2 regions of the Virgibacillus dakarensis genome follow, and region 2 is predicted to be linked to the other one. Evidence: a T-box and tRNA genes for the amino acid it is inferred to sense, from the RefSeq annotation. Region 2 holds a T-box; the other holds one or more tRNA genes.
The links. The T-box of region 2 lies ahead of serS (serine--tRNA ligase). A T-box ahead of a tRNA ligase gene usually reads a tRNA of that ligase, here a tRNA-Ser.
Positions count from the first base shown of each region.

Region 1: it has a tRNA-Ser gene. The T-box ahead of serS (serine--tRNA ligase) is inferred to sense a tRNA for this amino acid. The anticodon was not compared.

Region 1 covers NZ_LT732554.1:166,893-170,316, reverse strand. The annotation lists gene tnpA (IS200/IS605 family transposase) at 1-158, shown strand, start outside; gene helD (RNA polymerase recycling motor HelD) at 251-1,477, shown strand; gene CZ382_RS10400 (hypothetical protein) at 1,542-1,757, shown strand; tRNA gene CZ382_RS10395 (tRNA-Ser) at 1,818-1,909, opposite strand; tRNA gene CZ382_RS10390 (tRNA-Thr) at 1,923-1,995, opposite strand; gene CZ382_RS10385 (transposase) at 2,279-3,424, opposite strand, start outside.
Region 2 covers NZ_LT732554.1:779,776-783,199, forward strand. The annotation lists gene CZ382_RS13400 (serine hydrolase) at 1-300, shown strand, start outside; gene pdxS (pyridoxal 5'-phosphate synthase lyase subunit PdxS) at 343-1,227, shown strand; gene pdxT (pyridoxal 5'-phosphate synthase glutaminase subunit PdxT) at 1,243-1,830, shown strand; T-box leader at 1,869-2,079, shown strand; gene serS (serine--tRNA ligase) at 2,132-3,406, shown strand.

The DNA of each region.
Region 1 (3,424 bases), 610 kb from region 2:
TATTCGACCGACATCCTGAATACAAAAGTAAAGGAAATAGACACTTTTGGGCAAGAGGGTATTATGTAGATACCGTCGGTCGAAATGAAGAGGTTATCAAGAAGTATATAAAAAACCAAACCGATGCAGATATGATAGAAGATAAGCTAAATAAATAAATGTAGTCGGCTTGCGAAACCACGCCCTTAAGGCGTTGCAAGTAACATGCCCTTATAGGGCTAAGTCAAACCACCTGTTGAACAGGTGGTATGTGATTTTCCGAAAACAAGTGATTATTGCAAAAGAGGAAATACGTGATTACTTTTACTCATTGGATAATTCCATCTCCATCCCAAATAAAATGGAGCTTGTGGCAAAGTGGCTGCTAGCCAAGATCCGCAAAACCGAGCGAAAAGAGAGGGAAAAAGATTGGGTTATGGATGAAATCGAATTATTAAGTAAAGAGGATTTCTTACACGTATACAAGGAACTGCAAAAACAGGAGCATATCGATGATTCCGGGAGGGAAGAAGAATATCTGAGAAGGAAAGTGACAGCAAGGGCATTTGCAGGTATTAAAAAACGGGTTAAGCGATTGGATTTTGTTAACGTATTAGCCACATATAGAGCTTTTTTTAAAATGTGGGACCCGAAGAACGCACCCGATCAGTGGGAGAAGATATGCGCACAAACGGCAGCGGATCTGTCACGAAAGTATATCACATGGGAAGATGCCGCGCCATACCTGTATGTGAAGGAAAGATTGATAGGTGAGCATTCAGACAGATCGGTTCGTCATTTATTCATCGACGAGGCTCAGGATTACACTCCGTTTCAGTTTGCGTATATCCGGCATATCTTTCCATATGCGAGCATGACTTTACTGGGAGATGTGAATCAGGCAATATTTACGCATACGATGCAAGGAAGCCCGCTGATTCCATCGAATTTGGAAGAAGGGGTAGAAAAAATTACCCTTACGAAAAGTTACCGCTCGACCAAACAGATTGTGGAGTTTACAAAACATTTTGCTCCAGGTGGAGAGATGATTGAACCGTTTAATCGGGAAGGAAATAAGCCAGAGCTTATCGAACTGGGTGATCAGGCTGGTATAAAGGGACAACTGAATAGAAAAATAAATGAATTAAAGGCTGCCGGACATGAAACAATAGCGATTATCACGAAAACACAGGAGAAAAGTGATACGATCTATGATATGTTAAAAGAAGATCTGTCAATAGTGCAAATTAATGAAGAATCCCGTTCTTTCCAAAAAGGAATCCTGGTTCTGCCAGTTTACCTTGCCAAAGGAATTGAATTTGATGCGGTGATTATTCCGGATGCATCCTTCGTTTCATACCACTTGGAGTCAGATCGGACGCTTTTTTATACTGCTTGCACAAGAGCAATGCATGAACTGGTTCTAATGACAGATGGAAATAAAAGCCCGTTCATAATGGAATCGCCGAAAGATAAATATGACGTGCGTGCAATCTGAGGGTTATTATCATTATAAGGATCAGATAGAATAATAAATAAGCAATCGAAAGGGAGTGTTGTTCGTGAATGTAGTTCATTGGTATGATTGGATAACACCGACTAATCCGTTTGTGGCAGTGCTTTTGAGTATGTTATTAATTCTTGGGGTGGCCATTATTGCATGGTTTGAAGATACAAAGAATTTTAAAACGCCTATTTTAATCTTAATTACCGGATTTATCTTCTCGATAGTTGGTGTCTTTTTCTTCATTCAATCGGGTTTTATAAGTAGAAGTTAGATCAAACGTTTGTTTAAATGTTTTAGGGAGGAAATACTTTTTCCGTTGTAAGTAATGTAATGGCGGAGAAGGTGGGATTCGAACCCACGCGACGCAGAGCGCCCTAACGCATTTCGAGTGCGTCCCCTTCAGCCGGGCTTGGGTACTTCTCCGGAAAAGAAATGATGCTGGTGAGAGGATTCGAACCTCCGACCCCTTCATTACGAGTGAAGTGCACTGCCAGCTGTGCTACACCAGCGTTTAAATGTATCTTAAAGGCGTGTTTAAAAATCTTCCGCTTATCATTTGATGGGTTTTTGAACATTCCTTAAAGTCACATAGAGTATAATAATACATTTTTCGTATTTCTTCAATAGATTTGCTTTTAAGTTTACCTTTTTTCGCCGCATAAAACGGAATTATTTCACCTTAAGAGTCCTTTAGAAGGTTTTTTTTCGTTTTTATTGAAGGAAGCAAATTTTTAACCAGCACAAATAGACATACTTATCAGTATGTTTTTTCTTACTATTCAATTAATAAATTCAGAGTTGTAATGTTAGCTGCCGTGAACTTACTGGTTTCTCTATGTATTTAAAATGCCGAATGCCATGTTTGTCTTTTATCAATATGGCTTCCATCCCCGCTGAAAAACGATATAGAAACATCTTAATTTTATCCTTTGCTTTAATCCCTTTTGCCCGTTCAATCACGTCATGGAAAAATCCATTCTGCTTTTCTACTTTCAGCGTCATAAACGTTATCATAATGGAAACGAGTAAAAACATTCTTTTCAGTCTTGGCAATGTACGAACCCGAACATTTTCTAAGTCAAATTCCTGCTTTTGAACGCGAAACATTTCTTCGATACGCCATCTAGTAATATAAGCTTTCAAAATAGACAGGACCTCTTCCTTTTTTTGAACCCGTTTATTTGTAAGCAGCACCATCGGCTCTTTTCCGTATCCATACACCACAACCATAGTGAATTTTTGACCCTTTAGCGAAGGAATTTCCACAGTAAGATGAGAGACTTTCAAATCATATACGGTTCCCTTTATTTCAGAACGAAAATTGATTTTCCCTTTCCTTCTGATCGCTAAGTTGTGTACAGGGAATTTTTTATTCTGGTACAATAAATTCCGATTTTTCTTCAAACGAATGATAAAGTTATTTTTCTGCTTGAGGATCTTTTTCATGACTTCTATATTGTCATACCCACGATCCATCACAAAGGTTGCCTTCTTTGCCTCTACAAGTTGATTCACGTAATCCAAGCCCTTGTATGTTTCTTCATTTTCGCTGACAAATCCCTTTTCGGCGGCGGAGTACAGATGGGAATAAATTGAAATCGGGTGCTTTGTTTTCGGAGCCACGGCAATCATGTTGGTTGTCCAATATCCATTGCCTATCTTTCCTGTTGAACCATCTCTCACTTGTCCAAGTGCTTCCATTTTACTGGCAGTAGATTTCACAATCTCGGAATTATCGACTAAAACCAGATTATCTTCCTCTTGTAGAAAAGGTTTTACCATTTCCTCATAGTTCTCCAACAGCTCGGATGTTTCGTGAAATTCGTCCATGCGATTGGACAGTCGCTTGACGGTTTGTATCGCTTCAATGGGTTCTTCCAGAGCGCGTGCAATTTTAGTAAGCAAAACAGATCTGCCTTTTGCTAGTCCAAATAACAT
Region 2 (3,424 bases):
AATGGGGAAGAGAAAAAATACACAATAAAATATCATATCAATAAAGATAAACTGAATAAAAATGGGGAATTGAAGGCTCCGGTTAAAAAGGGTGAAAAAATAGGTACGGCCGAAGTAGTTTTCAAAGGCAAAAACGACTATGGCTATATTTTTGACGCCAATGCTAATGATACAGTTGATATTGTTACGACCGAGGCTGTGGAAAAAGACAATTGGTTCATGCTGTTACTCGGATCCATCGGTGCGTTTTTCAGTAATCTGTTCTCCACGATTGTTGATACGGTAAAAGGCTGGTTTTAGGTATTAAAATGAGATAGAAAGTTTACAAGAGGGGGAATTTTTATGGGAAACACTGGTACTGATCGTGTAAAACGTGGAATGGCAGAAATGCAAAAAGGCGGCGTTATCATGGATGTTGTCAATGCCGAGCAAGCAAAAATAGCTGAACAAGCAGGGGCAGTTGCGGTTATGGCATTAGAACGTGTTCCATCGGACATTCGTGCTGCAGGCGGTGTCGCTCGTATGGCAGATCCAACCATTACGGAAGAAGTTTTAAACGCAGTAACCATTCCGGTTATGGCAAAAACTCGAATTGGCCATATTGTTGAAGCACGTGTCTTAGAAGCAATGGGTGTTGATTACATTGATGAAAGTGAAGTTCTGACGCCAGCAGATGAGGTTTTCCACCTGAAAAAATCGGATTATACGGTGCCATTTGTTTGCGGCTGCCGCAATTTGGGTGAGGCTGCCCGCCGGATTGGTGAAGGGGCGTCCATGCTGCGGACGAAAGGAGAACCTGGAACAGGAAATATCGTTGAAGCTGTTCGCCATATGCGTCAGGTTCAGTCTGAAATCCGTAAGCTTACGGCAATGTCAGCAGATGAGGTAATGACATATGCAAAAGAAATCGGTGCACCGTACGAACTCTTATTACAAATCCGGGAAGAAGGTCGCCTGCCGGTTGTTAACTTTGCGGCTGGTGGAATTGCCACTCCAAGTGACGCTGCGTTGATGATGGAGCTCGGAGCAGACGGCGTATTTGTCGGATCTGGTATTTTCAAATCGGACAATCCGGAAAAGTTTGCAAAAGCGATTGTGGAAGCAACGACCCATTACAAAGACTATCAATTGATCGCAGAGCTTTCCAAAGGTCTCGGTACGGCAATGAAAGGAATTGAAATGAGTACCCTAACCGCCGCTGACCGCATGCAGGATCGTAGTGAGTAGAAAGAAGGAATAACGATGATGACGATTGGTGTACTTGCATTGCAGGGTGCCGTACGTGAGCATATTCGCTCGATTGAAGCTGCAGGTGCAAAAGCTATGGAAATAAAGCGGAAAGAGCAGCTTGCAGAAATCGATGGGCTCATTTTGCCCGGCGGGGAAAGTACGACAATGCGCAGACTTATTGATAGCTATGGTTTTTTCTCGGCAATTCAGCAGTTCGGTGAAACGGGAAAACCGATTTTTGGTACCTGTGCAGGCTTAATCTTGATGGCAAAAGAAATCGATGGTCAGGAAGCACACCTGGGGTTAATGAATATGAAAGTAGCCAGAAATGCGTTTGGACGTCAGGTTGCAAGCTTTGAGACAGACCTTCCGATTGTCCACGTTGCTAACGATTTTAATGCCGTATTTATCCGGGCACCATATATTTTAGAGGCTGGGTCCGATGTGGAGATTTTGGCAACATATGATGATAAAATAGTTGCAGCTAAACAAGGGCATTATATTTGTACTGCTTTTCATCCGGAATTAACCGATGATAACCGATTTATGGAATATTTTGTTGAAATGGTGGAACAATCTATAAAAACACTTGCTTCTTAAAGCTATATTAGCTATGATTTAGGTAACATAGGATCGTTGTAAAAGTAATGACAGGAAATAGTAACAGTGTGTAATGCTAAAGAGAGTCGATGGCTGGTGTAAATCGATACAGGAATACTGTGAATCCATCCTTGAGCTGGTTTACTGAAATGTGTAGGTAAGCCCGGTTAATAACCGTTAATGTATTGGAGCCGGAAGATTTTTTCTTCAACAAGGGTGGCAACGCGGGAATAGACTCTCGTCCCTACATTCAGGGATGGGAGTTTTTTGATTTGTAAGGAAAATAAGGAGGAATTGAACAATGCTTGATATGAAGTATTTACGTAATAATTTTGATGAGGTAAAGGGGAAATTAGCCCATCGCGGTGAGGATTTATCGGAGCTTGCGAAATTCGGAGAGCTTGATACGAGACGTCGGGAATTAATTTCTGAGACAGAAAAATTAAAGGCGAAACGGAACGAAACGTCCCAGCAAATAGCTGCCCTGAAAAAGGAGAAAAAGGATGCTGACGCTGTTATTAAAGAAATGCGCGAAGTTGGCGAACAAATTAAAGCATTCGATACGGAACTAAAGGAAATTGAAGCGAAACTTTCCCAGATTATGCTCTCCATTCCGAATATTCCGCATGAAAGCGTTCCGGTTGGGGAAGATGAGGATGATAATGTAGAAGTGCGTAAATGGGGCGTAATTCCCGAGTTTGGTTTTGCAGCAAAGGCACATTGGGATATCGCTACAGATTTGGAAATCCTTGATTTTGAAGCTGCAGCAAAAGTTACTGGCAGCAGATTTGTTTTTTATAAAGGTGTGGGTGCCCGATTGGAGCGTGCCTTGCTCAATTTCATGATGGATCTGCACGCCGATGAACATGGTTATGAGGAAATGCTGCCACCATATATTGTCAACCGCACAAGCTTGACCGGTACAGGACAATTACCGAAATTTGAAGAAGATGCGTTTAAGCTTGAAGAATGGGATTATTTCCTGAATCCAACTGCTGAGGTGGCAGTAACCAATTATCACCGGGATGATATTTTAAAGGTAAAAGATCTGCCGAAAAAATATGTCGCATTTAGTACAAGTTTCCGTTCTGAAGCAGGATCTGCCGGACGAGACACCCGTGGCTTGATTCGTCAGCACCAATTTAATAAAGTAGAGCTTGTTCACTTTGTAAAACCGGAAGATTCGTATGATACATTAGAAATGTTAACAGGCCACGCGGAAAAAGTACTGCAGCTGTTAAAACTTCCATATCGAGTTATGAGCATGTGTACGGGAGATTTAGGTTTTACCGCTGCGAAAAAATATGATATCGAAGTATGGATTCCAACACAGGAAACGTACCGGGAGATTTCTTCTTGCTCCAATTTTGAAGATTTCCAGGCAAGACGTGCAGGAATTCGCTTCCGCCGTGAAGAAAAAGGAAAGCCGGAATTTGTTCATACGCTAAACGGATCTGGCCTGGCAATTGGTCGTACTGTCGCAGCTATTTTGGAAAATTACCAGCAGGAAGACGGCTCTGTTGTTGTACCGGAAGTATTGCAGCCGTATATGGGTGGAAAGAAAGTTATAAGGTAACCAAACTAAAATCCCAGG